Regions from separate parts of the Oceanobacillus timonensis genome, predicted to be linked through region 1. Evidence: riboswitches for the same ligand, from Rfam matches in the RefSeq annotation. Region 1 holds a riboswitch; the other holds the start of a gene.
The links. Region 1 has a riboswitch for S-adenosylmethionine ahead of B7E05_RS16075 (methionine ABC transporter ATP-binding protein). Riboswitches for the same ligand answer to the same signal wherever they lie in the genome.

Region 1 (7,621 bases):
ACTTGGTCGGGGTTGATTTGGAATCTCCTTATGATCCGGATGATGTTCCGACAAAAGCAAGTGATATTCAGAAAGCCTATGCCGATATTTCCAATCGTATTGTAGAGAAATCCAAAGAAGTGCTTTCGGACGATGCTTTAGTAAATGAATTTGTAGACTTTGGCGGATCCGCTCCAAAAGGAAGCGTTTTGCGTATGGCAATCAGCCATCAAATCCATCATCGCGGTCAAATGACAGTTCTGCTGAGACAAGCCGGATTAGAGGTTCCAGGTGTGATGGGACCGACCAAAGAGGATCAACAGTAGAAGCGGAGGAATAACCATGACTTTATCTTTTTATTGGTACCCGAAATGTGGTACTTGCCGAAATGCAAAAAAATGGTTGGACGAAAACCAAATCGATTATCAGGCCATTTCTATTGTAGATAATCCCCCAAGTGTGAATGAGCTATTGTCTTGGATGGAGACAAGTGATTTGCCGCCCAAGAAATTCTTTAATACAAGCGGGAAAAAATATCGTGAATTGCATTTAAAAGAAAGAATAAATGATTTATCTCCCCGGGAAATGGCGGAAATTTTAGCTTCTGACGGGATGCTGATTAAAAGACCGGTCTTAACCGATGGCAATCAAGTGACTGTCGGGTTTAACGAAGAGACATATGAATCTTTCTGGAAATAGTGCTAGAAATAGACCGGACTTCCATGTATAGTTGAAGAGAAAAGAAGAATGGTTGGAGGGATACGAAATGAGCTTGCCAAATGATTATTTGTATTCAAAAGAACATGAATGGGTGAAAAAAGAAGATGGTAAAGTCCGTATCGGGGTTACAGACTTTGCGCAAGACGAGCTTGGCGATATTGTCTTTGTAGAATTACCGGAAGTCGGTGATTCTTTAGAGTTGGATGAGCCATTCGGAAGTGTAGAATCTGTTAAAACGGTATCTGAACTGTATGCTCCAGTAAGCGGAAAAGTGGTAGAAGTGAATGAAGAACTGGAGGATAGTCCAGAACTTGTGAATGAATCACCGCATGAAAAAGCATGGATGGTTGTTGTTGAAGTTGAGAAGGAAGGCCAGCTAAACGAATTATTAGATGCAGATGCATACCGAGAATTTATAGAAGGATAATTTAATCATACTTGCACCTATTTTAGAAATACTGAAAATGACAGGGACCACGACACCTGCATTTTTCAAAAGGCTCTAAAAAACGGTGAAAAAAAGAGCTGACTTTTCCACATTTGTGTATAGTTAGCTCTTTTCTTTTCATATACTATAGAAACAGCATGTTGAGGAATGGTCAACCTATTAGCTACGATAAGGAGTGCAAAACGATGATGGAAGATGATTACAATAAAGTCATGATCGTTGAGGGGTTATCTGATAAAAAACATATTGAAAAAATTCTTGACGATAATACCATCACCATTGTTTGTACAAATGGAACCATTGGCGTAGAAAAATTGGAAGAACTGTTAGAATGTTATCATTTAGATGATACAGAAGTGTTTATCCTGGTGGATGAGGATGAATCCGGGATGAAGCTCCGAAAGCAATTAGCCGGTGAACTTCCACATGCCGAACATATTTATGTGAGCAGTGAATTCCGTGAAGTTGCCGCTACACCAAAGAAAAAATTGGCAAGTATTCTGGCAGGAAAGCGAATTGGAATAGATCTCAATTATCTTGCCAAATGGTAGTTCACGCGTTAAGATGAGAAAGAATTTATTCCTCAGGATAAAAAAATATAAAGAAGGTGGTTATCTTTTTTATGAAACAACAGCGGACCTGTTAGAAGCATATAGCATTTGCTGGAAACAAAAGATTGAGGAGAATAAACTTGAAACATTTTAATGAAGCAGAAATGAACCATCATCGGCTCATATTATATATTTATACACCATTTTGCGGGACATGCAGCGTTGCGCGTGCCATGCTGGAAAACGTAGAAAGATTGCATGAAGAAGATATTTTCACCGAGATGAATGCTTCAATGCATCCTGATTTTATGCAGAACCATAAAATTGAGAGTGTACCGTGTCTTGCTTTTGTGGAAGACGGAAAAATCGTGGAAAAAGTGTACACATTTCAATCAACAGCAAATATTTATCAATATCTGATGAAGTATAAACCGGAATTATTCCAGACGATAAATAATTGAACATGTATATGAAGCGAAGCAGGCTGAAATACCAAGTGATTAACTGCGGATTTGGTTGACAAAGGTGTAAATAGCGTGCTACGATAGCAACAATTCATAAATAAGTTGAAAACTCTTATCAAGAGCGGTGGAGGGACTGGCCCGTAGAAACCGCGGCAACCTTCAATCATTGGAAAGGTGCCAACTCCTGCAAGCATTTGAAAGATAAGAGAACAATGGACGATACAACAAATATTTGAGCGTCTTTCTGTTCTCTTACAGAAAGGCGTTTTTTGATGGTTGAATAAATAATAAACAAGAATACATGATAAACAGGATTGTTTACATATAGGAGTGAAATAAAGTGATATCCATTGAAGGGCTGAAGAAAGTATTCTCTTTAAATAATAAAGATGTTGTCGCCGTGGATAATTTAAATCTTCAAGTAGAAGATGGCGATATTTATGGCGTAGTTGGCTACAGTGGTGCAGGGAAGAGTACTTTTGTCCGTTTAATCAACAGACTGGAAGAGCCGTCAGCTGGTACAGTGAAAATCGGCGATCAGGTGATTACTTCTTTATCGAAATCGGATTTACGTATTGCCAGGCAGGATATTGGTATGGTGTTCCAGCATTTTAACCTGTTATGGTCCCGCACCGTTGCTGATAACATTGCGTTTCCGCTTGAAATTTCAGGAGTGGAGAAAAGGGAGCGGAAAAAACGTGTACTGGAATTAGTTGAACTAGTCGGTTTGTCAGGAAAAGAAGATGCTTATCCTGCACAGTTAAGCGGTGGTCAAAAACAAAGAGTTGGTATTGCCAGAGCGTTAGCAAACTCTCCTAAAGTTTTGCTCTGTGATGAGGCAACTTCTGCGCTGGATCCGGAGACAACCAATCAAATTCTGCGCTTATTGCAGGGCATTAATGAAAAATTAGGATTAACGATTATTTTAATCACTCATGAAATGCATGTAATCCGTAAAATATGTAATCGGGTTGCTGTGATGGAATATGGGAAAGTGGTAGAAGAAGGAAATGTTATCGATGTATTTACGAAGCCGCAGCAGCAAGTTACACAAAACTTTGTTGAACAGCTGACCGGTTCGAATGAAGAAGAGGATGACATGACGGAATTGACAGAAAAATTCCGGGAAGGTATGCTATTGCGCATTCAATTTTTAGGGGAAAGTGCGAACCAGACAATCATAAGCCAACTTGTGAAGCAGTTTGATATCCATGTGAACATCTTGCAAGGGAAAATCACGCAAACACAAGGCGGAAGCTATGGAACGTTAATTGTTCAGCTGCTGGGAAGTCAGCAGGACGAGGCAATGAAATATTTGAAAGAACAAGATGTTATAGAAGTGGAGGTAATTCAGCATGCTTGAGGAATTATTTCCGAACATAGTAGCGGAAGATTTAATAGAGGCATCACAGGAAACCGTATATATGACTGCTATTGCAATGGTTGGAACGACCGTGCTTGGTTTGATGTTAGGATTATTATTATTTTTAACATCAAAAGGGAATTTTTGGGCGAATAAACCGGTTAATGTCATCGTAGCTGCATTCGTTAATATTTTCCGGGCCATTCCTTTCATTATTTTAATTCTGTTATTGTTCCCATTTACAGATCTATTAGTGGGAACCATACGTGGACCTACTGCCGCTTTACCAGCGCTGATTTTAGGAAGTGCTCCATTCTATGCAAGGCTGGTTGAAATTGCCTTGAAGGAAGTGGACAAAGGTGTAGTGGAAGCTGCAAAAGCAATGGGAGCAAAAGCAAGTACCATTATCTTTAAAGTACTGCTTCCCGAATCCAAACCAGCCCTCGTATCCGGACTGACAGTTACAGCCATTGCGTTAATCGGCTATACAGCTATGGCCGGCGCAATCGGTGCAGGCGGATTAGGAAACTATGCTTTTTATTTTGGATTTCAGCGTAGAAGCTGGGATGTTGTATTTGTATGTACGGTGATTATTGTTGTGATTGTATTTATTTTCCAATTTATTGGAGATGCTATTACAAGGAAATTGGATAAACGTTAATTGTGATAAAAGATGGTATTCAAGTTTGACTTGATTCACATAATAAAAAAGTAAAAGGGGCGTACAAAATGAAGAAATGGATGTTTTTAATCGCAGCTGGTCTCGTTCTGCTTTTAGCTGCATGTGGAGGTAATGATGAATCTTCTGATAGCGATACGGATTCTGATACAGAAATTACAGTAGGAGCTGTTAGTGTTCCACATGCTGAGATTCTTGAAGAAGCCCGGCCGATGTTAGAAGAAGAAGGTATTACATTAAATATTGAGGAGTACCAGGATTATGTTTTCCCCAATGATGATTTAGCAGATGGTACTTTAGATGCGAACTACTTTCAACACCAGCCTTACCTTGATCAGACAGTAGAAGATACTGGTTATGAAATAGAATCGATTGGTAATGTGCATGTGGAGCCAATTGGTATTTACTCACAAAATATTACAGATATCGATGACATTCCTGAGGGAACGGAAGTCGTTTTAAGTAACTCGATTGCAGATCAAGGCAGAATTTTAACTTTATTTGAGAATAATGGATTGATTACTTTAGATGAGGACGTGGAAAAGTCAGCGGCTACAATTGATGATATTGTGGACAACCCTTTAAATTTATCTTTCCATCCGGATGTGGACCCAGCATTCTTGCCGGAGAATTACGAAAGTGAAGAAGATGCGTTGGTTGTTATTAACACAAACTATGCGATTGAAGCAGGATTAAATCCTTTAGACGATGCTTTGTTTATGGAGGATGAAGATTCCGAGTACTTGAATCTTGTTGCTGTTCGTTCAGAAGATGTTGATAATGAAGCTTTGAACAAATTAGTGGAAGTATTGCAATCGCAGGAAATTCAGGATTTCATGCTGGAAAACTATGACGGTGCAGTTATTCCAACACCAACGGATGCAGAATAAAGAGTAATAAGGAAGAATTTTAAGTATATGGGTTTTATTCTCCCTATACCAGATATTTTTCATAAATTATCCGAAAATATACGTTTAAATCAATTTTGAGCGGGAATGATTCCTGTGTTAGCATATAGAATGTGCTAAACAAACCGAAAGGATGATTTATTATTACCACTGAGAATGGTTTAAGCTACACTTCGGAAATGGAAAAAGGTATGGGGCAATCAAGGAGAGTCAACTACGAAGAGTACGATCGAAGCTTGAATAAAAAATTAAAAGTGGAACAAGAAAGAGAACAGGAATACCAGAATGCGAAGATGATTTCATCAGAAGCAAATTCTGGAATCATGAGATAAAAATAACAGAAGCTGATGTCGAGGGGCATCAGCTTTTTAAATGGAAAGAGCTTTTAAATCAATCTTAAAAGCATCATTGAAAGCTTATAAAAGACGGATAATAACAGTTGCGAATTAATTTGAAATGATTTAAGATTGTAATGAGAATAAATTGAGAATGGATATCTTATTCATTTCATTTAAAATATAGTTTTGGAGGTATGAGTTATGTCAGGTTCAGTATTAGAAATCAAGAATCTTCATGTATCTATTGAAGAAAAAGAGATATTAAAAGGAGTAGACCTAACGATTAAAGGTGGAGAATTCCATGCTGTCATGGGGCCGAATGGTACAGGTAAATCCACATTGGCGTCTGCCATTATGGGTCATCCTAAATATGAAGTAACAGAAGGAACCATCACACTTGACGGGGAAGATGTTTTAGAAATGGAAGTAGATGAACGTGCCCGTGCAGGTCTGTTTTTAGCAATGCAGTACCCAAGTGAAATCAGCGGAGTAACAACTTCTGACTTCTTGCGCTCTGCAATCAATGCAAAACGTGAAGAAGGCGATGAAATTCCATTAATGAAATTCATCAAAAAATTGGATCAGGACTTAGACTACCTTGATATTGATCAAAATATGGCAACACGTTACTTGAATGAAGGTTTCTCCGGCGGGGAGAAAAAACGTAACGAAATTCTGCAATTAATGCAATTACAGCCGGACATCGCTATTCTTGATGAAATTGATTCCGGACTGGATATTGATGCGTTGAAAGTCGTATCAAAAGGAATCAACCAAATGCGTTCGGATGCCTTTGGATGCTTAATTATTACACACTATCAACGTCTCTTAAACTACATTACTCCTGACTTCGTACATGTTATGATGCAAGGCCGTATTGTAAAATCAGGCGGACCTGAGCTTGCTAAACGCCTAGAATCAGAAGGTTACGAATGGATTAGAGAAGAATTAGGAATTGAAGACGAAGAAACTGCAGAACAAAACGCGTAAGGTAAGGAGGGGTAATCATGACTGTAGAAACAAAGCTTCCATTCAATCAAGATTATATTCAAGCATTTTCCAAAGATCGCAATGAACCAGGCTGGATGGCTACGCTTCGTTCCAAAGCTTTGGAAATGGTTGATTCATTAGAAATGCCAAAACCGGATAAAACAAAAATATCAAACTGGAATTTAACGGATTTTCAACATGTCGATAAAGAAGCAGCTACCATTGCTTCTCTTGATGAGCTTCCTGAAGATTTAAAAGCATACTTTGATAAAGATGCCAACATGGAAAATCTATATATTCAGCGTAATCAAACAGCTGCATATAATAGCCTTGCTCAGGAGCTTCAAGATAAAGGCGTTATTTTCACAGATATTTTCACAGCAATCAGGGAGCATAGCGACCTGGTAGAAAAATATTATATGAATGATGCCGTTGCCGTTGATCAGAACCGTTTAACAGCACTTCATGCAGCACTTATGAACGGCGGCGTATTCGTTTATGTACCTAAAAATGTACAAATAGAAGAACCGCTTCAAGCCGTATTCTGGCAGGAAGATGCAGATAGTGCGTTATTAAACCACGTGCTTGTTGTAGCAGAAGAAGGCAGCTCTGTTACGTATGTAGAAAACTATATTTCTCAAAATGATACAGATGAAACAGTTGCTAATCTTGTAACAGAAGTATTTGCACATGATAATGCACAAGTTGCTTATGGTGCAGTAGATAACTTTGCTGCCGGCACAACCACTTATGTGAACCGCCGTGGCGTTGCCAAGCGTGATGCTAGAATTGATTGGGCGCTTGGGCAAATGAACGATGGAAATACGGTTTCTGAAAACATTACCTACCTGATGGGAGAAAATGCTGCATCGGACGCAAAAGCAGTATCTGTCGGACGTGGGAAGCAGACACAAAACTTTACCTCCAGCATTCGCCAATTTGGTAAAGCAACAGAAGGGTATATTTTACAACGTGGTGTTATGAAGGGTGCTGCATCGACTATTTTTAATGCCATCGGTAAAATTGAACATGGTGGAACAAAAGCGAATTCCGAGCAAGAGTCCCGTGTATTGATGTTAAGTGAAAAATCCCGTGGCGATGCCAACCCGATCCTTCTTATTGATGAAGATGACGTAACAGCAGGTCACGCAGCTTCTGTAGGCCGTGTGGATCCGCTGCAA
Region 2 (7,621 bases), 1.5 Mb from region 1:
TTTCTTTAACAGCACTTTTTTTAAGTGCATGCTCCAGCAGTCCGGAAAATGCTTCAGAAAACTTTAAGGAAACAGTAGATGAGAGAGACCCAGAAGCCCTGCTAGAATTAGTCACAGTGGACGAGGGTACATATTGGACAGAACAGCAAGCTCAGCAAGTTGTCGAATTCTTTCATGACGACAGCGAAAAATATCAGGAACAACTGCAATTGCTTGAGCAGCAAGTAACTGCATTAGATGAAGGTAACATGGTGCCTCGGGAAGAAGGCCTGTTTTATTTTGATGATGAAGGAGAGTTAAGAGTACGAAATTACGAGGTAGCGATAACGAATGAAGCATCAGATCTTGATCCGGAGCAGCTTACAATAACAATTGATGAAGAGGATGCGATAGAAATAGAAAATCTGGATGAATCAATTGGCTTGTTTGGTCCTGGAGATTATTCGTTTGTAGCAGAAGGGGAATTCCCTTACGCAACAATAGAAAGTGAAGGGTCTTTTTCTTTAATGAATACTAATTCCTTTAACCAATCAGTTGATTTAGATTTAGAAGAAAGTATTGTGAATATTAGCTCCTCAATAGATAATACGAAACTTCTCGTTAATGGTGAAGAAACAGGAACAGAAATAGCGAGCGACGAACAAGAAACATCCACAGATATAACAGGCGACGGGCAAGGAACATCGGTATCTTTCGGACCTATCAGTGAAGAAAATACACTGCAAGGTGTTGCAGAGTTTCCGTGGGGAGAAGCACAAAGTGAAGAATTTACAGTTGATGAAGAAACAGAGTATGACATAACGCCAGGTGTACTAACAAGTGAAGAAAACCGAGATGCAGTTACAGAACAGATAAATAACTATTACGAAACTCATATGGCTGCACTGGTTAACTTAGATATTGATGAATTAACAGATGATGTATCGGATGATTTACGAGAATCGCTCAATGATACATTAAAGAGTGCAACCAATTCAAGTATAGATACGTCTTATGAGGGAGAAATATTGGGGACAAGAATTGACTTTGGACAGACTTCATATGAACTCGGTTCTGGAGGTCGCCATTATGTAACATTACCGGTAGAGATTCATCGAGAATATACAGAAAATAATCAATATCGTGACGATGATCCAGAAGAAGAATACCTTGATAAAAGCCTTACTTTAGAATATTTGGAAGATGAAGAGAAATGGATTGTTTCAGAGGAAGGTGAGGATTATAGTATAACCGGTAATGATGATACGATGGCCGGAGACGATGTTGTTGAAACAGAACTCTAAATGGTTAGAAGCACTTGTTCCATATTGGAATGAGTGCTTCTTTGATTGATAAATCAGAAAAGAAATATGTATTATAGTAGGATAATGGTGCTATCTTATCTTTGTTCAAAGCGTAGGCAATAAGAATTCTACATCTACCATTTCAATTTTACAAAATGTTGTTGAAAATATATTACAGCAAATTGCCTAAATTTTAGTAATCTCCTTGACGAATGCATCGCTTCCATGTAAAGTAAATCATAATTATTCGTATAATTCCATATATTCTTATCCAGAAAGGCGGAGGGACTGGCCCGTTGAAGCCTTAGCAGCAGACGCTGATTTGTACTGTGCTAATTCCAGGAGCATTTTTGCTTGTAGATAAGAAGAGATTTTTATCATATTTAACCTCTTCTTTTATCAGAAGGGGTTTTTTAATTGGATTATTGAATGAATGCAGTAGAGAAAGAGAATGAGGAAGGGGTATTTTAATGACAACAGCAGCAGAAACGAAACATACACGTGCTCCATTCAGAGCAGATCATGTAGGAAGCTTTCTCCGTCCAAAGCGCTTGAAAGATGCACGTACGCAAAAGGCAAAGGGAGAGATTAGCCAAGAACAATTGCGTCAAATTGAGGATGAGGAAATTACGAAACTGGTAGAACAGCAGAAAGAAGCCGGGCTTCAATCAGTGACAGATGGCGAGTTTCGCCGTGCCTGGTGGCATTTTGATTTTCTGGAAGGCTTAGATGGCGTGGAAGGTTATACGGCAGAACAAGGTTTGCAGTTCACTGGAGTTGAAACGAAAAAACGGGGTATTAAAGTAACAGATCAAATTGGCTTCAGTAATCATTATATGATCGAGCATTATAAATTCCTGCATGGTATTGCTGGAGATGCAGTGGCGAAATTTGCAATTCCAAGTCCGAATATGCTCTTTTTCCGGGCGGATTTCGAAGACGGAGTCTATGAAAATGATGAAGCGATTATTGATGATTTGATCACTGCTTATCAAGGGGTGATTCAGGCATTATATGATGAAGGCTGCCGCTACTTACAGCTGGACGACACTTCTTGGGCCACTTTTTTCTCAGAGGAAGGCAGAAATTCTCTGATTGAAAAAGGGAGAGATCCGGAGAAAACAGCAAAATTATGCGCAAGAGCAATCAATGAATCCATAGCAAACAGACCGGATGATATGCTGGTAACGATGCATATTTGCCGGGGGAATTTTCAATCTACCTATATGTCAAGCGGGGGTTATGAAGCAGTGTCAGAAACAATTTTTGGCAGCTTGCAAGTTGATGGTCTGTTCCTGGAGTTTGATGATGACCGTTCGGGCGGATTTGAACCACTTCGTCATGTGAACCGTGATGACTTATATATTGTGCTGGGTCTGATTACGTCGAAATTCAGCGAACTGGAAGATCCGGAAGCTGTGAAGGCAAGGATTGCAGAAGCTGCGGACTATGTACCATTGAACCAGCTTTGTCTCAGCCCTCAATGCGGATTTGCTTCCACAGAGGAAGGAAATTTGTTGAGTGAAGCACAGCAATGGGAAAAAATCCGGCATGTTGTTCGAATTGCGGAAGATGTTTGGAAATAAGGGTGATGAGCAAAGGAGATTTGGAGAGACTATCTTTCCCAATCTCCTTTTTAAAATGAAAGGGCCATTTCAAAGAAAGATGTTTAAATAAACGTAAATTCCAAAAAATTTCAAACAAAGAAAGAAATCGTGATATTTTTTTGATATATTAGTAATAACAATAAGAAGATTATCCTGTTTTAACATAACTGATAGGAAAACCATTTTTAATGGATAGGATGTTTAGAAAGGGGGTAAAAAATGGAGATTCGCAATTTACAGATTTCTGATTATGATGTCCTGATTCCACAGATAAATGAATGGTGGGGCAGACGTGACATGGCAGGGATGCTGCCTAAATTATTTTTTAATCATTTTAAGAATACCAGCTTTATCGTGGAAGATGAAGGAAAGATTGCAGGTTTTGTAATTGGGTTTTTATCACAAGATCAGCTAGATGAAGCATATATTCATTTTGTAGGTGTGCATCCGGATTACCGAAAGAAAAACATTGGAAAAACACTTTACGATAACTTTTTGAACAAAGTTAAATTGGCTGACCGGAAAGTTATCCGCTGTATCACTTCACCAGTAAATAAAACATCGATTGCATTTCATCAAAAAATGGGTTTTGTGATTGAGCAAGGGGATAAAACAGTGGATGGTATAGCTGTGAAAGCAAATTATGATGGGGTTGGTAATGATCGTGTTCTATTCAAGAAGATAGGGTAAATATTTATGATAGATAAACGTTTTTAAAAAAACAGAGAAAAATAAGACAAGATTCGATCGGAGGGACATTATGTCACCCAAACTGCAAATCAGTTCAATAGATTCCTATATTGATGAGACAATTTACATAAAGGCAATTGGCTGTGCATCAAATACGAAGGTTTCCATCCATGCATCCACCTATGATGAAGCGCATAAACAGTTTCATTCTTATGCGACATTTATAGCAGATGATAATGGCATTGTGGATGTATCTTCGCAAAAGCCGGTGGAAGGTACTTATGATAAAGCAGATGCTTTTGGCTTGTTCTGGTCGATGGACCATACGGATTCCAAATGGGGAGATTATTATCAAAAGAGCAGTTCGGATAAAGTTTCCATCACTTTGGTTTTGAAAGTGCATGAGGAAGAACAAGATGCCGTCACAATTCACCGGCATTTTTATATGGATGGTGTAATAAAAGAAACTGTGCAGCATCATCAACGAAAAGGAACCCTATTCCACCCGGAAGAACGGGGAAGTTATCCTGCTGTTGTCATTTTAAGCGGATCAGATGGCGGTATGCAGGAGCATGCGGCAGCTTTGTTAGCTTCTAAAGGATATACCGCATTGGCGCTTGCTTACTTTGGAACGGAAGGGGTGCCGAACGAACTTGAGGAAATTCCGTTAGAATATTTTCAAGAAGCAACAAGGTGGCTGAAACATCATGAATATGTCAATGGAGATGTAAATTTAATTGGCTATTCCAGAGGCGGAGAACTTGCTCTGATTTTAGGAGCAACATTTAATGACTATCAATCTATCATTGCCGGTGTCCCCAGCGCCTACATAACTCCAGGTATGAAAAATGGGATATTTGCTCCTATAACGTCCTGGGTTTTCCATCAGGAGGCTTTGCCTGCCATCAAGTTTAAGTATCCCCTTTCGATGATGTTCTCTACCATGAAGAATTGGCTCACCAAAAAGCCGATATCTTTTTCAGCTATATGGGAGCATACGTTAAAAGATCAGGAGAAGACGGCAGAAGCCAGAATTCCAGTTGAAAATATTCAGGCTCCTATCATGTTTATTTCTGGCGGCGATGATCAGTTATGGCCGTCCAGCCGCTATGTAAATCGAATGGAAAAGACGCGGAAGAATTTGCAGGAACCGTATCAAGATCGTTATTTATATTATGAACATGGCGGCCATTTTTTATCTTTTCCCTATAGTTTTGTTCAACTGCCTGCTAATGTATTTATGCAAGTAGGGGGAGGCATGACAATGACCTTTGGCGGAACAAAGGAAGCAAATGCAGATGCAGCAAAGGATTCCTTGGATAAAATACTGGAGTTTCTTGCTGCGAACAATCGAAAGTAATCATTTTATATCTATTGGAGGAACGGGAATGATACGTAAACTGACACAAGCAGACCATGCGAAAGTAATGGAATTGGTCGAGCCTAAAGTAGCAGAAAATTTGTTTATTATTGGAAATATTGAAGCGTTCGGCTATGATTCTGATATGCAAGATGTTTGGGGAGAGTGGGAGCAGGAACATTTAATTGCTGTCCTCCAACGTTATCGTACTTATTTTGTGATGTATAGTGAAGGGGAATATGATATTAGAGGGTTTGCGAAAATTATAAACGCACATAAACAGCGGTTTGATTTAAGTGGTCTGAAACATTTGATTGAACCCTTGGAAGCATATATTGATAGATACGTGCGTGTACATAAAGAAACATATTATGCAGCTTGTGAAACATTAAGCTATCCAGTAAGTGCAGAGCACATAGAACAGGTAGAATATCTGACTTCTGCGGATTATGAAGAAAATATTGATATGCTGGGTTCTATACCGGAATTTTCAACAAGTAATTTAACGAAAGAATCGAGAGAAGATGCAGAAAAAAATAAGACAGGGCGTACCTATATTATCCGAGATGAACAAGGAACAATGGTTGCATCTGCATCGACCACTGCTGAAAATTCCCAATCCGCGATGATTGTCGGTGTAGGAACAAGGCCGGGATATGAGCGGCAGGGCTACGCAACGAAGTGTATGGAGAAATTATGTACAGCGTTATTAGCAGAAGGAAAGTCGCTTTGCCTGTTTTATGATAATCCGGCAGCGGGAAATATCTATAAACGATTAGGGTTTGAAGATATCGGGATGTGGACGATGATTCGTTACGAAGCAGAGTAGGTTATTGTTTTAAAATATATGAGGCACAAGGTATGAATGTACTTTTCCATCTAAAATAGTAACATTGATTCTACAAAAGTGAGTGGTAAAGCATGAATGAAGGAAAAAGAATTTTAATTATTGAAGATGATCAGGAAATCAGTCAACTGCTGCACGTTATTTTAACTAAAATGGGAATGACGCCAATAGCTGCTTATTCGGGTACAGAAGGTCTGCTTCAGCTGAAAAACAATCCATTCGATTTGATTTTATTGGACTTGATGTTGCCAGGAATAAGTGGAGAGGAGCTTATTACACAGGTCAGGGAAGAGAAACGTACAATCCCTATTATGGTGATTTCCGCAAAAGTTGGTATGGATGAAAAGGTTCAAGTCTTGAAAATGGGAGCAGATGATTATATAACCAAGCCATTTCATCAGAAAGAAATAGAAGCCCGTGTGGAAGTACAACTGCGAAAATCAACTGCTCCCTCCTCGCAAGAAGACAAAAAAGTATGGCGGGGGCTGATTATCTTTCCAGAAAAGCTGTCTGTCACATTAGAGAATAACTCATTGCAGGTAACCAATGCGGAGTTTGATATTTTGTCCTTATTGATTCATCATCCGGAACATGCCTTTTCTAAAAGAGAGATTTACGAAAAAATTTGGAAAGGCACTTATGTCGGGGATGATAATACGATTAGTGTCCATATCTCCAATCTGCGCAGAAAAATGGCTGAAGTTACTTCTGAAGAGTATATCCGAACCATTTGGGGAGTTGGGTTCATGCTGGTTTGATTCCGGTCTGTCTTTCTTTATGAATTCTTTATGATTTGCTTAAAGGATTTTAAAAGGGCCTGCGCTAAAATAAATAGCAAGAACATTTAGTGAAGGGGCCGAGAAGATGAGTGCTGTGATTCAAACGTATACATTAACTAAGAAATTTAAGCAAGAAGAAGTCATTAAACCACTTGATTTTTCTGTGGAAAAAGGAGAGATATGTGCCTTAATTGGTAAAAATGGAGCTGGAAAATCGACTATTTTTAAAATGCTTGCAGGGCAGGTAACGCCGACAACGGGAGAAATTTACTTATTCGGAAAGTCAGGCAAAGAAATGAAGCAAGCGAAAAAAAGAATGGGATTTATGATAGAGACGCCGGTCTTTTTCCCGGATTTTACAGCGATTCAAAACCTGGAGTACTTCCGGATGCAGAGGGGCGTTGCGGAAAAGAAACGGATAGATGACGTATTGGAAATTGTCGGGCTGGCCAATCAAAAGAAGAAAAAATTCAGAGAATATTCTATGGGGATGAAGCAGCGGCTGGGAATCGCTCTATCTCTCTTAAGCAGTCCGGATTGTTTAGTGCTGGATGAGCCAATTAATGGTTTAGATGCGGAAGGTATTATGGAAATTCGCAGGTTATTGATCCGGTTAAATCAAGAAAAGCAAATAACCATTTTAGTTTCCAGTCATATTTTAACGGAATTACAGCTATTGGCAACGCGGTTTGTATTTATCAAAAATGGGGTGATTGTCGAGGATGTAAGCAAGCAGCTTCTGGATGAAAAGAGCAGGAAGCAAATCCATTTGAAGGTGGATGACACAGCCAAGACAGCACAGCTATTAGAACGTACTTATGAGGATATCCAATATAAATCCCTTCCTGATCAGGTTATCATGATACAAAATCACATTGAAGAGGCTGGAGAAATAAACCGCCTTTTAATCAAAAACGATGTATTGGTGATGGAATTCCGCGTGGAAGCGTTGAATTTAGAGGAATATTTCTTAGGATTAGTGGAGGGGGATGGAGAGAAATGATTAACTATTTGAAAAGTGAAAACTACCGTATATTGCATAAGAAAAGCTTATA

Region 2: it holds a riboswitch for S-adenosylmethionine, as region 1 does, so the genes downstream of both, B7E05_RS08885 (5-methyltetrahydropteroyltriglutamate--homocysteine S-methyltransferase) here and B7E05_RS16075 (methionine ABC transporter ATP-binding protein) in region 1, are expected to answer to the same signal.

What each region holds. Positions count from the first base shown of each region.
Region 1 covers NZ_LT800497.1:3,288,531-3,296,151, reverse strand. The annotation lists gene B7E05_RS16100 (DinB family protein) at 1-305, shown strand, start outside; gene B7E05_RS16095 (arsenate reductase family protein) at 322-678, shown strand; gene gcvH (glycine cleavage system protein GcvH) at 746-1,126, shown strand; gene B7E05_RS16085 (toprim domain-containing protein) at 1,333-1,698, shown strand; gene B7E05_RS16080 (thioredoxin family protein) at 1,839-2,159, shown strand; SAM riboswitch class I at 2,272-2,370, shown strand; gene B7E05_RS16075 (methionine ABC transporter ATP-binding protein) at 2,503-3,525, shown strand; gene B7E05_RS16070 (methionine ABC transporter permease) at 3,518-4,186, shown strand; gene B7E05_RS16065 (MetQ/NlpA family ABC transporter substrate-binding protein) at 4,255-5,094, shown strand; gene B7E05_RS22730 (YuzK family famiily protein) at 5,292-5,444, shown strand; gene sufC (Fe-S cluster assembly ATPase SufC) at 5,652-6,440, shown strand; gene sufD (Fe-S cluster assembly protein SufD) at 6,458-7,621, shown strand, end outside.
Region 2 covers NZ_LT800497.1:1,816,895-1,824,515, forward strand. The annotation lists gene B7E05_RS08880 (TcaA 3rd/4th domain-containing protein) at 1-1,283, shown strand, start outside; SAM riboswitch class I at 1,548-1,650, shown strand; gene B7E05_RS08885 (5-methyltetrahydropteroyltriglutamate--homocysteine S-methyltransferase) at 1,754-2,869, shown strand; gene B7E05_RS08890 (GNAT family N-acetyltransferase) at 3,110-3,580, shown strand; gene B7E05_RS08895 (alpha/beta fold hydrolase) at 3,651-4,940, shown strand; gene B7E05_RS08900 (GNAT family N-acetyltransferase) at 4,969-5,769, shown strand; gene B7E05_RS08905 (response regulator transcription factor) at 5,862-6,545, shown strand; gene B7E05_RS08910 (ATP-binding cassette domain-containing protein) at 6,652-7,569, shown strand; gene B7E05_RS08915 (ABC transporter permease) at 7,566-7,621, shown strand, end outside.